2 regions of the Promicromonospora sp. NPDC052451 genome follow, and region 2 is predicted to be linked to the other one. Evidence: predicted binding sites of a transcription regulator. Region 2 holds the regulator's gene; the other holds the start of a gene.
What was found. The regulator HspR, encoded in region 2, represses chaperone genes until heat shock. The targets are predictions, from matches to a motif close to AAGTTGAGTCNNNNNGACTCAACTT.
Positions count from the first base shown of each region.

Region 1 (7,586 bases), on a different contig from region 2:
GAAGCGCACTATCGGAGGGGTGTCACGCGTGCCACCCCGCTCAGGCTGGCGCGCCCGCCAAACCACGGGTCGGCGCGCCCACCCCGCGGGTCGGCGTGCCCGCTACCCCACGCCGGTCGGCAAGCCCCTCATCGCGCGGGCCCGGAAACCCGCTAAGGCAGCGTCCAGCGCTGAACAGTGCTCCCGTCGCAGTTGGCGATCTCCGTGCGGGTGCCGTCGTTCTGCACCCGGCCCACGGGCTGGAGGCAGCGCCCGGACTGCGGGTTGCGCAGCGCCTGGGTGCCACTCACGGCGGTCCACTGCTGCGCCCCCGTGCCGTTGCAGTCCCAGAGCTGGACCGGGGTGCCGGCCGCGGTGCCGCCGCCCGAGACGTCCAGGCACTTGCCCAGCGCCCGGACGGTGCCGTCGGTGCCGACCGTCCACTGCTGGGCGGCGTTGCCGTTGCACCAGGCGAGCTGGATCGGCGTGCCGTTGGCGGTGTTGGCGCCGGCCACGTCGAGGCAGATGCCGTTGGACGCCGTGACGGTGCCGGTGCGGCTGCCCCCGCCGCCGGTGGAGTCGTAGACGCGCACGTAGTCGACCACCATCTGCTGCGGGAACTGGGTGGTCCCGTCCGGGTATCCGGGCCAGTTGCCGCCGACGGCGACGTTCAGGATGAAGAAGAACGGCTGGTTGAAGACCCAGGGGTTGCTCCCGGTGTTGGCCGGGGTGAACGTCTGGTAGGCGACGCCGTCCACGAGCCACGTGATGGAGTTGGGGCTCCAGTCGACGGCGAAGGTGTGGAAGTCGTCGGCGAACGACCAGCCCTGCGGGTGCATGTACTGCCCGGTGATGGGGTTGCCGCCCGAGTACCCGGGGCCGTGCAGCGTGCCGTGCACCAGGTGCGGCTCGCGGCCGATGTTCTCCATGATGTCGATCTCGCCCGAGTTCGGCCACGGCGTGCTCGGGAACTGCGCCCCCAGCATCCAGAACGCCGGCCAGATGCCCTGCCCGCGCGGGATCTTGATGCGCGCCTCCAGGCGGCCGTACTGCGGCTGGACCTTGCCCTTGGTGGTCAGGCGGGCGGAGGTGTACCCGCCGTTGCCGTCCTGCCGGGCCGTGATGACGAGGTTGCCGTTGCCGTCCAGCGCGGAGTTCTGACGCGAGTTCACGTAGTTCTGCAGCTCGTTGTTGCCCCAGCCGCCCGCGCCGGTCTCGTGGTTCCAGTTGGCGGCGTTGGGCGCGCTGCCGGCAGCGCCGTCGAACTCGTCCGACCAGGTCAGGGCCGCTGCCAGGTCCTGGGCGGATGCGGCCGGTGCGGCGGCGTCGTCTGCGGTGGGCCCGGCGTCGCCGGCGCGCGGTGCGGCCGCCGAGGCCGCGAGCGAGGCCGACAGGACGAGCGACAGGGCGGCCGTGGCCACCAGTGCGGTGCGGGTGGTGCGGTGTCTGGTGCGACGCATCGAACGCTCCTTCGCGGACGTGTCCTCCCGCTGCGCTGGGGCGCGACGGGTGCGGTGCTCAGGAGAAGTATTTGGCGCCGTTTCGCGGCAGACAACGATCTGACCGGCACATACGGGTTTTCCCCGACGGCGTCCACGGCGTGCCGCGCCGGAAGGGGTGAAAAGGCCCCGTACACGACGACGGCGCCCGGCCGCGTGGAGCGGTCGGGCGCCGTCGGTGGAGCGCCTGGGATCAGGCGGCGGTGGTGACCTCGATGCGCTGCGGCGTCGTGCCGGCGAAGACGCCCGGCACGGTGACCGTCAGCACGCCCGCGTCGTAGGACGCGCGGACGGCGTCGCCGTCCACGGCCTTCGGCAGCGTGACGGTGCGGCGGAAGGAGCCGAAGCGGACCTCCGAGATGCGGCGGCCCTCGGACTCCTCCGAGCGCTGGTCCTTGCGCTCGCCGCGGACGACGAGCTTGCGGCCCTCGACCTCGACGGTGATGTCGTCGGCCGGGTTCACACCCGGCAGGTCGAGGCGGGCGACGAGGTCCTCGCCCTCACGGTAGACGTCGGCCGCGGGCACGGGGCCCTCGGCGGCCAGCGTCTGGCTCCACGGGTCGCGGAGCCAGGTGTGGGCGAACGGGGAACGGGTCAGAACGGTGGTCATGATGTCCTCCTCGGGCGGGGTCTGATGACCGGTACAACCTGAGTCGACCCGACTCAATTTCCGGGTTCGCCGACGGCGGACGCCGCCCCGGGACCACGAGGTCAGTGGCGGGTGATCGTCAGCGTTGCCTCGTCCGGGCCGACGGCGACCTCCGCCGTGCCGCCCACCGGGAGGGTGAGCAGCGGGCTGGTGTGCCCGAAGTCCACGCCCGCCAGGACCGGCTTGCCGCGCAGGGCGGGCTGACGCGCGACGATCTCGTCGAGCGCCTCGCGCGTCACGCCGGAGCTCGCCTGGAACCGGCCGATCACCAGGCCGGTGACGCCGTCCGCGCCCGGCTGCTGGAGCAGGGCCGTGAGGTGGCGGGCCACGTGGGCGGCGTCGGACTCGAAGTCGTCCTCTAGGAACAGGAGTGCGCCGTCCAGCGAGGGCAGGTACGGGGTGCCGTGCAGCAGCGCCAGCGTGCTCAGGTTGCCGCCGACGACCCGGCCCGCGGCTCGCCCCGGCCGCAGCGGCCACCAGCCCTCGTTCGGTACGGGCGTGCGGGCGTCCTGGTCGGCGAACCACAGGTCGTCGGTCCAGGCGGCCGAGGGCTTCACGACGATCGGGGCGTCGTCGGTCACGGCCGCGCGGAACCAGTCCCCGGTGGGCTCGAAGTGGTCGCGCATGCCCCAGCTCGACCAGTGCGGTCCGGAGTACGTGACCAGACCGGTGCGCGCGAGGATCGCGTTCTGCAGCGCGGTGATGTCCGAGTAGCCGCAGAAGACCTTCGGGTTCGCCGCGATCAGGTCGAAGTCCAGGTACGGCAGCAGCTCGTTGCTGTTGAAGCCGCCGATCACGGTCAGGATCCCCGCCACGGACGGGTCGGCGAACGCGGCGTGCAGGTCCGCGACGCGGTGCTCGACGGTGCTGCTGCGGAACTGGTCGTCCTCGTCCACGTGCTCACCGAACGTGAGCGTGAGCCCCATGGCGGCGAACCGCTCGTCGATCCACCGGGTGTTGTCGTGCTCCATGACCATGGTCCGGGACCGCGCGGGAGCGATCACCCGGAGGGTGTCGCCACGGCGGAGCCTGGGCGGGACGACGGTCTCTACGTGCTCTGGCATGGCTGCAGCCTAGGACGGTGGTGGCCGTGCGGGCTGCGAGGTCCGCTGCGCAGGTCGGGCCAGGACCGACAGGTCACCCGTGGATCGGGCCGTGGGTCTCGCGCAGCGGTCTGGCCGAGGCGCCCGAGCGGGTCGCGATCATCTCGGCCGCGATCGCGACCGCCGTCTCGTCTGGGGTGCGGGCGCCCAGGTCGAGGCCGATCGGGCTGCGAAGTCTTGCCAGCGCCTCGGGCGGTACGCCGTCGTCGATCAGGCGGGCCTCGCGGTCCGCGTGCGCACGGCGGGAGCCCATCGCGCCCACGTATGTGCCGGCGGGCAGACCGGTGAGCGCGGTGCGCAGCAGCGGCACGTCGAACTTCGGGTCGTGGGTGAGCACGCAGACGGCGTCGCGCCCGGACACGCGCCCGGCCTCGATCTCGGCGGTGAGGTAGCGGTGCGGCCAGTCCACGACCAGCTCGTCCGCCTCCGGGAAGCGCTGTGCCGTGGTGAAGATCGGGCGCGCGTCACAGACCGTGACGTGGTAGCCCAGCAGCCGTCCGGCGCGGGTCATCGCGGCGGCGAAGTCGATGGCACCGAATACGAGCAGGCGCGGGCGGGGTGCGAACACCTGGAGGAAGACCTGCGTCCCGGTACCCGTGCGCTCGCCGTGCGGTCCGTACTCCCGCAGCGTGGAGAGGCCCGCCGTGATCTGCCCGACGGCGTCCGCGGCGACGGCGGCGTCGAGGCCCGCGTTGCCTAGCCCTGTGTTGCCGAGTTCTGCGGCGTCGAGTTCCGTGTTGCCGAGTTCTGCTGGGTCCAGCTCTGTGTTGCCGAGCCCCGCATTACTGCGTCCTGCATTGCCGCGTCCTGCATTGCCGCGTCCTGCGTCGTCCAGCCCTGCGGCGTCTAGCTCTGTGTTGCCGAGTCCTGCGTCGCCCAGCCTTGCGTCGCCCAGGCTGGGCGCAGGCGCGGGTCCGGGCGGGAACCTCGGACCGGGGCCGGCGCTGGCGCCGGGTTCGGCTGGTGCGGCCTCGAGGACGATCAGGTGCCGACCCACCGTCGTACCGCCCGGTGCGGCCACGACCGTGGCCAGGCAGACGCCGCCGCCGGCTGCCGCGTCAGCGTGGGTGCTCGTCGCGGCGTCGCTACCCGGCGTCGTGCGTCCGATCGCCCGCCGCGCGAACGCATCGAAGTCCGGCCAGGCGGCACGGGAGAGCGGCGCGACGAAGAGCTCGATGGTCCCGCCGCAGGTCAGACCGACGTCGAAAGCCGCCTCGTCGGACACGCCGTAGCGGACCAGTGCGGGGCGGCCGGTCTCGGCGACCTCCAGGCACACGTCGTACACCGCGCCCTCGACGCATCCGCCGGACACGGAGCCGATCACCTCGCCGCCCGGTCCGACGGCCATCGCGGCGCCCGGTTCACGTGGCGCCGACCGGAACGTGCGCACCACCGTGGCGACGGCGGCGCGCTCGCCGGTGCGCCACCAGTCCAGCAGCTGCGGCAGCAGATCCAGCACGCGGCGCACCTCCTTCCGATCACGAGCCCGGCACCCGTGTACGCCCGTTCGGCGCTCGCGTACGCTCGCTCGGCACTCGCGTCCGTCCGCCCGGCACGTTCGGCACGCGCGTCCGTCCGCCCGGCACGCCGAGCCCGTTCCGGCCCGCTGTCGGAAGCCGCCGGGCACCTCTCCGTCAGCGTCCCACTTCTTCGTCACGGCCGGGAGTCGCCCGCGTGACAGCCGCATCAAACGATCACCTGACGCACCGGCCCGAACGGAGCGATGATGGAAGTACCGCAACGACGCGAGGAGGACCCATGAAGGCAGCAGTGGGCGACCGGATAGTGACGGCCTCGGGAGTGGTCGGCGGCGCGGTGCGTGACGGCGTGGTGACCGAGTGCCCCCACGACGACGGGTCGCCGCCGTACCGGGTCAGGTGGTCCGACACGGGCGAGGAGACGCTCGTCTTCCCGGGCGCGGACACGATCGTCGATCCGGGCGCACCGACCGGGAGCACGACGGCGGAGCCCGCTCACCCGGGGCGCGCGCTCACCTGGGACGTGCGGATCACCGTGGTCGAGTCCGGGGACAGCACCACGGCGGAGGCGATGGTGATGAACGGCCCGCCGGAGTCGCTGCGCGGCGTCGGGCACGCGCGGAAGGCGCCCCAGGATCCCGAGGTGCCGATGATCGGCGACGAGATCGCGGCGGGCCGGGCGTTGCGGCGGCTCGCGGACCGGCTGCTCGCGGTCGCCGAGAGCGACGTCTCGGCGGCAGTGGGGCACAAGGCGCACCTGCACCGGTAGGTGCGGCCCCGGTGGGCGATGCGGTCGCAGATCCAGGAGCGGGCCGTGCGTCGGGGCGGTTCGGTGTGGTGGCTTCGGTCAGATGCATCTGCGCCGGCTGCGTGTTCGGTCCCTTGCCGCGAGATCGGCCCGGCGGTGGGCCGATCTCGCGGCAAGGGACCGAACATCGCGGTCCGAGCCGGGCAGGTGACCGAAGACGCCCCCCTCGGTCGGCCGCACACCAGGCGGTGGTCACATCGGCCTGGTCGCACATCGGCCTGGTCGCACATCGGCCTGGTCGCACATCAGCCCGGTCACACATCAGCCCGGTCACACATCAGGCGGGCCGCGGACCACTTATCAGGCCGGTCACGTCAGCGGGGTCCACGTCCGCCGGGTCCACGTCCGCCGGGCTCACGTCCGCCGGGCTCACATCAGCTGGACCGGGCGGACCCACACCAGCCACTCCCACCCCCGCCACCCGCACCACCCCCGGCGCACCCGCCACACCAACCCCAGCCCTACGGCTGCACCAGGATCCCCGAGGCGTCCAGCGCCCCGCGCACCTCGGCGTCGAGCCAGGGCTCGATGCCCTCCCACGTGGTGCGCCAGGAGATCCCCGTGACCTGGCTGCCGTCGGGGAACCGCTCGATGTAGTCCGCCTGGAGCACTCCGAACGCGTCGCACCAGAACGCGTTGGCGGGCACGCCGTCCAGGAGCTGGTCGATGCGCATCGCCGACGTCGAGATGCCGTCCGGCAGCACCAGCGGTTGCGTGTCGGTGCGGACGAGCAGCGCGTGCTGCGCGCGCGTGGGGTCCGCGTCGTCGAGCTGCGTGTACTCGACCCACGCGCCCACCGACGCGAGCTCCAGCACCAGCAGGTACCGGGCGAAGGACGGCACGCCGTCCCCGACGCCGGGCGGCAGCTCGGAGCGCTCGAACGCGACGTCCACGCCCCCGGGTTCGCGCTGCAGCGAGTAGCGCACCCAGTGGCGGATGTCCCCGTCGTACTCCACGCGCTGCCGGGCTCGCAGCACCACGTCGGGCGTGGGCCGCATGGCGAGCACGGAGTCCAGCACCCGCAGCCCGTCGTGGGTCTGCGCGTCGCGGCGCACCAGCGCGCCGTCGGGGGTGGTCCCGTTGTTGCTCAGCGCGTGGATGTGCATGGTCGATTCTTGCGTCACGTCCGGCTCCCGCGCCAGAGCGGGACGTGCCGGTGCGGAGGCTCGCGTGGTGCCGGGATAGGTTGCGGACATGGGTGATCGCGTGGACGTGGAACAGCATCGGGCCGACGTCGCGGAGCTTCTCGCGCCGCTCGCCGAACGTCCCGTCGAGGAGGTGCCGGTCGGTCCCGACGTGCTGGGGCGTGTCCTGGCGCAGGACGTCACGGCACCCGGCGCGCTGCCCCGCTTCCGCAACTCGCAGATGGACGGGTTCGCGGTGCGCGCCGCGGACGTCGCCCCGGCCGCCCCGGGCACGCCCGTCACCCTGCCCGTGGTGGGCGACGTCGCCGCCGCGCCGGGTGAACCGGAACCGCTGGAACCCGGCACCGCGGTGCGCATCATGACGGGCGCCCCCGTGCCCGACGGTGCCGACGCCGTGGTCCCGGTGGAGGACACCGACCACCACACCTTCAACGGGGCGGCCGGCACCCCCGCGGCGACCGTCGCGGTGACCCGGTCGCGTGCCGTCGGCGAGTTCGTGCGGGAGCCCGGGTCCGACGTCGCGGCCGGCGCCGTCGTGCTGCGCGCGGGCACCGTGCTGGCGCCGCACCACGTGGCCGCGGCGGCCGCGTGCGGCATCACCCGGCTGCCCGTCCTGGTGCCCGTGTCGGTCGCGGTCGTGTCCACGGGGAGCGAGCTGGTCCCGCCGGACGCCGAACCCGGTCCGGGCCAGATCTGGGACGCCAACGGGCCCGCGCTGGAGGCCGCCGTGCGCGCCGCCGGGGCCCGGGTGGGTCTGCGCGTGAGCGTCCCGGACGAGCCGGAGATCGTGCGCGTCGCGCTGGAGCGCGCGGCGGCGTCGTGCGACCTCGTGCTGACGACCGGGGGCGTGAGCCAGGGAGCCTACGAGGTGGTCAAGGACGCCCTGCCCGAGGTGACGTTCCGTTCCGTGGCCATGCAGCCCGGG
Region 1 covers NZ_JBIUAP010000007.1:46,421-54,006, reverse strand. The annotation lists gene ACIG47_RS13990 (family 16 glycosylhydrolase) at 153-1,439, opposite strand; gene ACIG47_RS13985 (Hsp20/alpha crystallin family protein) at 1,672-2,088, opposite strand; gene ACIG47_RS13980 (LD-carboxypeptidase) at 2,190-3,191, opposite strand; gene ACIG47_RS13975 (XdhC family protein) at 3,265-4,689, opposite strand; gene ACIG47_RS13970 (dsRBD fold-containing protein) at 4,989-5,477, shown strand; gene ACIG47_RS13965 (hypothetical protein) at 5,978-6,622, opposite strand; gene glp (gephyrin-like molybdotransferase Glp) at 6,711-7,586, shown strand, end outside.
Region 1: ACIG47_RS13985 (Hsp20/alpha crystallin family protein) is a predicted target of HspR. The motif match lies at 2,124-2,148, and genes of this name have one in related genera.

Region 2 (7,586 bases):
ACGCCGCGCTCGCCTCGGGGGTGCTGTCCCGATCGCCCGACCGCGCGCTCGTGGAGAAGCTCCACCGCTGGCGCGAACACGTGCAGGGCTACAACTGGCGGCGCGACCTCACCGAGTTCGAGCTCATGCTCATCAAGCACCAGGACGCCGACGACGCCGGCTCGGCCATGTCGAGCCTCGCCAACGAGCGGCTGTACCTGCTGCGGCTGCGGACGCTGCTGGACCAGCTCCACGCCGCCCTGCCCCAGGTCTGACGAGCCCTGCCCGCCCGGTCAGCGGCGCCGGGCCTCGAAGAACTCGCGCAGCAGCAGGCCGCACTCGTCCGCACGGACGCCCCCGAGCACCTCGACCTCGTGCAGCGCCCGCTGGTCCCGCACCAGGTCCCACACGGAGCCGGTCGCACCGGCCTTCGGGTCCCAGGCCCCGAGCACGAGGCGTCGCACCCGGGCCTGCACGAGCGCGCCCGCGCACATCGGGCACGGCTCCAGCGTCACCACGAGCGTGCAGCCGGTCAGCCGCCACTCGCCGCGCGCCCGGGCCGCGGCCCGCATCGCGAGCACCTCGGCGTGCGCGGTCGGGTCCCCCGTGGCCTCCCGCTCGTTGTGCCCGACGCCGATCGTGCGCCCCGACTCGTCGAGCAGCAGGGCTCCGACCGGTACGTCGCCGGTGCCGAGGGCGCGGCGTGCCTCGTCGAGCGCGGTACCCATCAGGCGCTCCCAGTACGCGCGCCGCTCGGCGACGCTCATCCCCGCGGTGTCAGACACACAGGTCACCCTAGTGACCCGCAGGTCCGACAACGCGTCGGCAGGTGTGGGGCTCGCTACGTTCCGGGGTTTCGCGCCGTGTCGGTGCGCCGCCGCCCGGTAGCGTTGGCGTCATGCGCCTCCACGTCGTCGATCATCCCCTGGTCGCCCACAAGCTGACCGTCCTGCGGGACGAGACCACGGCCTCGCCCACCTTCCGCCTGCTGGTGGACGAGCTCGTCACGCTGCTGGCCTACGAGGCCACGCGCGAGATCGCCACCGAGCCCCACGAGGTGAAGACGCCGATCACCACCATGACGGGCACCCGGCTCGCGTCCCCGCCGCCGCTGGTGGTGCCGATCCTGCGCGCCGGCCTGGGCATGCTCGACGGCATGAGCCGCCTGCTGCCCACCGCCGAGGTCGGGTTCCTCGGCCTGGTCCGCGACGAGGAGACCTTCAAGGCCGTCACGTACGCGAACCGGCTGCCCGACGACCTCACGGGCCGCCACGTCTTCCTCATCGACCCGATGCTCGCCACGGGCGGCACGCTGGTCGCCGCCATCGACTACGTGCTGGAGCGCGGCGCCCGCGAGGTCACCGCGGTGTGCCTGCTCGCGGCACCGGAGGGCATCCAGCTCCTGGAGGAGCACGTCGGCGACCGGGCCAACCTCACGGTGGTCGTCGCCGCCGTCGACGAGCGGCTCAACGAGAAGGCCTACATCGTGCCGGGTCTGGGCGACGCCGGGGACCGGCTGTACGGCATCGTCTGAGCGACCGGGGGGTCACTCGCAGTAGCCGCCCCAGGGCCAGCCCCGGCCCGTGCGCGAGGGGCCTGCCGTCGCGGCGGGCGTGGCGCCCTGCTCCGGTTCCGGGGCCGGCTCGCACACGTCGCTGCCGTCCGGGTTGAGGCAGGCGGCGCCCTTGGCCCAGAAGGACCGCTCGACCGTGTGCGTGTTCCCCTCCAGCTCGCGCGTGAGCCGCACGCTCACGTTGCTGCCCTCGCTGATGAGGGTGTCGCGGACGAGCGTCAGCGGGGTGGTCTGGCCCGCGGCGACCTGCGCCTCGGCGCCCACCTCGCCGCTGCTCTCCCGCACCAGGACACCCATCCAGTCGTGCGCGGTGCGGTTCTCGACCGCCGCCGTCAGCGCCACCCGGTAGTCGGTGCACTCGGCGGCGACCGTCACGCCCAGGTCCTGCGTGGGCCAGGTGAGCTCGGCGCACGACTCGAACTGCGTGTCGAGCGTGCCCAGCGTGCGACCCGCCGCCTTCACCTCGACCGTCGAGGTGCCCCAGACCACCGGGTACTCGATCTGCATCGCCTCGCCGGCGGCGACCGTCCGGGACACGCCACCCACGTGGAACAGGACGGGCAGGGTCGACTCCTTGTTGCTCACCGAGACCACGAAGGTCTGCACCGAGTGGTCCTGCGTCGCGTCGAACTCGCAGGCGCCCGCGGCCACCGTCGAGGAGACCACCGCGGGGGCGATCCGCGCGGCACCGTAGGACGCCGTCGGGTGGGTCTTGGGCACCACCGGGTCCACCGGGAGGTCGCCGTCGGTGTCCACGCCCTCGCGGGAGAGGCGGAACGTGACCTCGCCCGCCGGGAGCTGCGTGCGGTCCGTGTTCACCGTGAGGGTCACGCTGCCGCCGGCCGCGACCGGGACGCGCACCGACTCCAGGGTGCTGTCGCCCACCGGGACGAGCATGACCGCGGTCATCGTCTCGTCGGTCCGGTTGGTGATCGAGCCCTCCACGGCCACGGTGCCGCCCTGGTTGAGGGTGCGCACGCTCGTGTCCGTGTCCCACTTCGGCACGTAGCAGTCCGCCCGCTGGTGCTCACCGGCGGCGACCCGCGTCGTGTACGTGCCGCCCTCCACGTCGGTGGCCAGGGCGAAGACCGCCTGGCCGGCCGGGAGCCGCAGCCCGTCGGGCACCGTCAGCCGGACCGACTCGCCCGGGGCGAGCGGCTCCTTCGAGGCGACCTGCTCGCCGGCGGCCTCCAGGGCGACCCGGACCGTCCGCTGGGTCGTGTTGGTGTACGTCCCCGTGACGGCCGCCTGCGCGACGCCGGCACCGCCCGTGGCGACGCACGACGCGGCGACCGTGCCGACACCGTCGGCGGCGTCGGCCCAGGCCGAGGTCACCGCCAGGGTGGCCAGCGCCGAGTGGGCGTTGCCGTCCAGGACCGGGCGGACGTTGGCAGAGCCGAGCACGGCGTACTCCGAGGTCGACGGCGTCACCGTCGCGATGTTCAGGGCCACGTCGGCGGTGGCGCCGGGGGCCAGCTCCGTGGCCGCGGCGTCCGTGCCGGCGAGCGGTGTGCAGCGCCACGCGTTCTTCAGCTCGCCCGCGGCGCAGGACAGCTCGGGCTGCGCCGCGGCCGGCGTGACGCCGTCGGGCAGCGTGACGTCGACGGCCCAGCCGCCCGGCGGCACCGCGCGGTCGCCCGTGCTGGTCACCCGCACCGGCAGGGCGGCCGTGCCCGGGCTCGCGAGCGACACGTCGGTGGTCGCGGCGGACAGCTCCTGACCGAAGGGGGAGACCGTGCGGCCCGGGAGGTCGATCTCGGTGGGTTCCATGCCGTCGGCCCAGACCACGGCGCCGACCGGGTAGTCGCCGCCCGCGCCGGCCTCGACCGGCACCACGACGCGGAGCTCCTGGCCGGCGGTCACCTCGCCCAGCGAGCACAGCAGCACGTTGTCCTGCTCCGTCGGGGTGCAGGCCGCCGGGGCCGCGGTCTCGACCAGCCCGACGGTGGCGGGGGTGGTCGGTTCCGAGTCCGGCATCGCCTGCGCGTCGCCGGGCTCCTCGGTGGTGCCGGTGGCAGTGTCCGCGGCGCTGCCCGTGCCGGAGGTGGCGCCGGGCGTCGGCGTCGTACCCGGCTCGGCGGTCTGCTCGGCACCGGCCGGGTCCTCGACCGAGGCCGTCACCAGGCGGGCACCGGCGCCCGTGCCGAACGGCACGTCCGGCCGCGCGACGGTCAGGCCCTCGGGCAGCGTGATCTCGAGCTGCGTGCCCGTGGCCGCGACGTCGCCCTCGTTCTGGACCGTGAGCGACAGCTCCTGTCGCTCACGCGGGCGCATCGGCGTCGACGCATCGGTGTAGCCGACCACGAGGTACGCGCGGCTGGTGGTCTCGCCGGGCTCGATGTCGGTCGGCTGCACGGGACGGCCGTCGACCTGCTCGGTCCCGGGCTGCTCCGACTCGTCGGGCGTGGTGACCACCGTGTCGGCGACGGCCACCGGACCGGCGTCGACCGGCGCCGCCATCTGCAGGGCCGCGACCACACCGACCGCCGCGACCGCGATGGCGCCCGCGGCCACGCTCCCACCGGTGGCGGCGGCCGCCGCGGACGCGACCGCACCCGCCGTGGCGGTGACCGCCGACGTCACCCCGCCGGAGAACGTGCCGGCCGCGCCCACGGTCGCCGTGGTGGCGGCCGGTGCGCCCGCCGCTGCTCCGGCACCGGCACCGGCGCCCGCCTTCGCCGCGACGGCGAGCCCGCCGATCGGGGCCCCCGCGCCCACGAGGGCGAGACCGCCCGCGCCCAGCACCAGCGGGGCGATGACGGTCTTCATGCCGTGCGCCACGTCGTGCAGCTCCAGCACCAGCGCGCTGCAGGTGCCGCAGGTCGCGAGGTGCTCGGTGATCTTCGTGGTCTCCCGCTTGGACAGGCTGTCGCGCACGTACCCGCCCAGCAGCGGGTTGACGGTGCGGCACGTGTCCGACGGTGCGTGCGTGAGGTGCTGCTGCAGGTAGCCGGCCCGCAGCGCCTCCTTGGCCCGGTACAGCAGCGCGGAGACGCCGTTCGGGCTGAGCCCCAGCAACGGCGCCACCTGCGCCGGCTTCACGTCGTCGACCAGCACGTACCAGAGCACCTCGCGCCACCGCTCCGGAAGGTCGGCGTACGCCCGGTAGACCACGCTGCGCTCGAAGTCGGCGAGGGCCGGGTCCTCCTCGGACGCCACCCGGCCCAGCACCGACTCGATCTCGTCGTCCGTGCTCGGCCGGGTACGCACGGCGCCGCGCCGCACGTCGAACGCGCGGTGGCGCACCACGGTGTAGAGGTAGGGGCGGAACCCGGTGTCGGGTCCGGCACCACGGCGGAGCATCTCGAAGAGCTTGCTGAAGGCGTCGGCGACGACGTCCTCGGCGTCGGAGGGCGAGACGTACTGGCGGGCGAGCGCTCGCGCGGCGGCCGCGTGACGCTCGTAGAGCACGCCAAAAGCCTCGCGGTTACCCGACCTGACCTGCAGGATCAGTTCCGCGTCGCTCGGGGTCTCCCCGGTACTGCTCTCGACTTGCTTCACGTCCACCCAGACTCTCGGCCGTGTCCTGCCCAAGACTATAGAGCCACAGCGCGAATCCCAGGGGCTGAAAAATACAAATCGCCCACAGCCTCCGGGTGAAGTGTGCTACTCCGACCCCGAAGGTGCGTCATGATGTATCCCCGTGAGGGTCCCTTCATCATGAGCGAGTCACAGCAGGAGGCGCGGGTGCGAATTCACGACCTGCGCGAGCGGTGGCGCGCCACGAGCCTCGCCTCGGTCTGGATCCGGCCGAACGACTGGGACCACCCCGCCGCAGAGGCACTGGCCGAGGCCCTGGCCGAGGGCCGGGGCGTGATCGCGCCCGCCGAGCGGCTGGGCGCGGCCCGGGCGGCTGTCGGTGCCGGGATCACCGAGGCGCTGGACGACGTGGCGTGCCTCTACGCCGCGTTCGGCCGGCCGACGGACGTGGGCGCGCTGCGCGCCGCGGCGATCGGCTGGGTCGGTGAACGCGAGCGGGTCCCCTACCAGATCGCCACGCGCGACCCGTCGACAGGACTGCCGACCGGCGAGTACCTGGGCGAGCGGCTGCGCGAGACGTACGGCGCGGCCCAGCGCTCGGGCACCACGGCCGGGAGCACGCACTGCCTGCTCGTGCTCGACGTGGGCCTGGACAACCTCGACACCTGGCAGCGGCTGGCACGCTCCGCGGCCATCGGCCGCACGCTGCACCAGGTCTTCGGCGAGGGCCACCCCATGGCCGCGATCGGGGACGGCACCTTCGTGGTGCTCTGCGAGCGCGGCCCCTCGACCGCCGAGCTGGGCCAGTCGCTCCGCCGTGTCGTGGAGCGCAACGCCGAGGTGCTCGGCCTCACCACCGAGGTGCGGCGGCCCACCCGGGTCTGGGTGGAGCGTCTGCCCGGGACGCACGACGACGCACTGCTCCTGCTGGACCACCTGGCTCGCTGAGCCCGCGGCGCCCCGGCGTCCCACGAACCAGCGCAGGGCGCCCGCTCGACGGAGAGCGGGCGCCCTGTCGCTCGTGCGGACTCAGCGCTCCTGGAAGGTCAGGCAGTCGGCGTGGCCCGGGTCCTCGGGACCGGCACCCACCCGGATCGACGGCGCGCCGCACTCCAGGTTGTCGTTGTGCAGGCACTCGCCGCGCTGGCAGGCACCGACGTGGGCGATGACCTTCTCCAGACCACCCTTCGTGCTCAGCGGGATGAACGTGGCGCACGAGGCGTCCCCCGTGTGACCGCCGATCGTGACGGCGCCCGCGTGGCAGCCGTGGTCGTGGTTGTAGCCGCAGCCGTCGATCGAGCACTCGACGACCTCGGGCATCTCCATCAGCGTGCTCATCTGTTCTCTCCTCGCCTGCCGTGCTTGACCTCCGGAATACCTCGATCGTATTCCAGAAATGCAGGAGGCGGAGAGCAAGGAATGCCTTACCTATCTGCCGGTACGCATTTCCATTAAGGAAAGAATGGCATTGCTGAAATCGTCCGTCATTCCTCGCGGCGGTGCGTCGGCCGCCAGAGCACGACGGCGCCGCCGCCGACCCCGCGGTGCTCGAGGTCGACCCGCATCGCCGTGCTGCGGACCCGCTGCCCGCGCTGCACGACGACGACGTCACCGGCGGACGGCCCGGCGGCGAACACCCGGCCCTCCTCCTGGACGCGCATGAGCAGGTCGCTGAGGCGTTCCTCCAGGACCGAGACGTGCGCCTCCAGGTCGAGGATGCGCTTGATGCCGGCCAGGTTGATGCCCTCGACCTGCGCGAGCCGCTGCACCTGGAGCAGGCGTGACACGTCCCGCCGTGAGTACCGGCGGCCGCGCCCGCGCGTGCGCCGCGGCACCACGAGACCGAGCCGGTCGTACTGCCGCAGAGTCTGCGGGTGCATCCCCGCGAGCTCCGCGGCCTTGGAGACGGTGAGCACCGGTGCGTCGTCGTCGATCATGTGCCCTCCCTGTCTCGTCACCGCCGGTCCGGCGTCCCGGCAGATTAGCCGAGACCGGCGCGGCGGGGCACCTGCCCCACCGCGCCGGGTGTCATTCGGCCGCGCGCCGGGCGAGCCCCGCGCGCACGTCCTCGCCGTCGCTCTCGGCAGCGAAGGACTCCAGCGCCTCCCTGGCCTTCTTGCTGAGCTTCTGCGGCACGGCCACCTGCACGCCCACGAGCAGGTCGCCCGTCGCGCTCGCGCTGCGCACCCCGCGCCCCTTGATCCGGAGCACTCGGCCCGACGGCGTTCCCGCGGGCACCTTGAGCCGCACGGTCGACCCGTCGAGGGTCGGCACGTCCAGCGTGGTGCCGAGCGCCGCTTCTGCGAACGTGACCGGCACCGTCATCCGCAGGTTGTGCCCGTCCAGCGTCCAGACCGGGTGGGGCGCCACGTGCACGGTGACCACCAGGTCGCCGGCCGGGCCCCCGTTGGTCCCGGGCTGGCCCTTGCCCCGCAGACGGATCTTCTTGCCGTCGTTGATCCCCGCGGGGATCCGGGCGTGGATGGTGCGGCCGCCCACCTCGAGGTCCGCGGTCGTGCCCTCCACGGCCGCCCGGAACGGCAGCGTGACCTGT
Region 2 covers NZ_JBIUAP010000009.1:47,877-55,462, reverse strand. The annotation lists gene ACIG47_RS16755 (hypothetical protein) at 1-254, shown strand, start outside; gene ACIG47_RS16750 (nucleoside deaminase) at 273-707, opposite strand; gene upp (uracil phosphoribosyltransferase) at 878-1,513, shown strand; gene ACIG47_RS16740 (sigma-70 family RNA polymerase sigma factor) at 1,526-4,963, opposite strand; gene ACIG47_RS16735 (hypothetical protein) at 5,213-5,980, shown strand; gene ACIG47_RS16730 (DUF1540 domain-containing protein) at 6,062-6,370, opposite strand; gene ACIG47_RS16725 (heat shock protein transcriptional repressor HspR) at 6,517-6,969, opposite strand; gene ACIG47_RS16720 (DnaJ C-terminal domain-containing protein) at 7,061-7,586, opposite strand, start outside.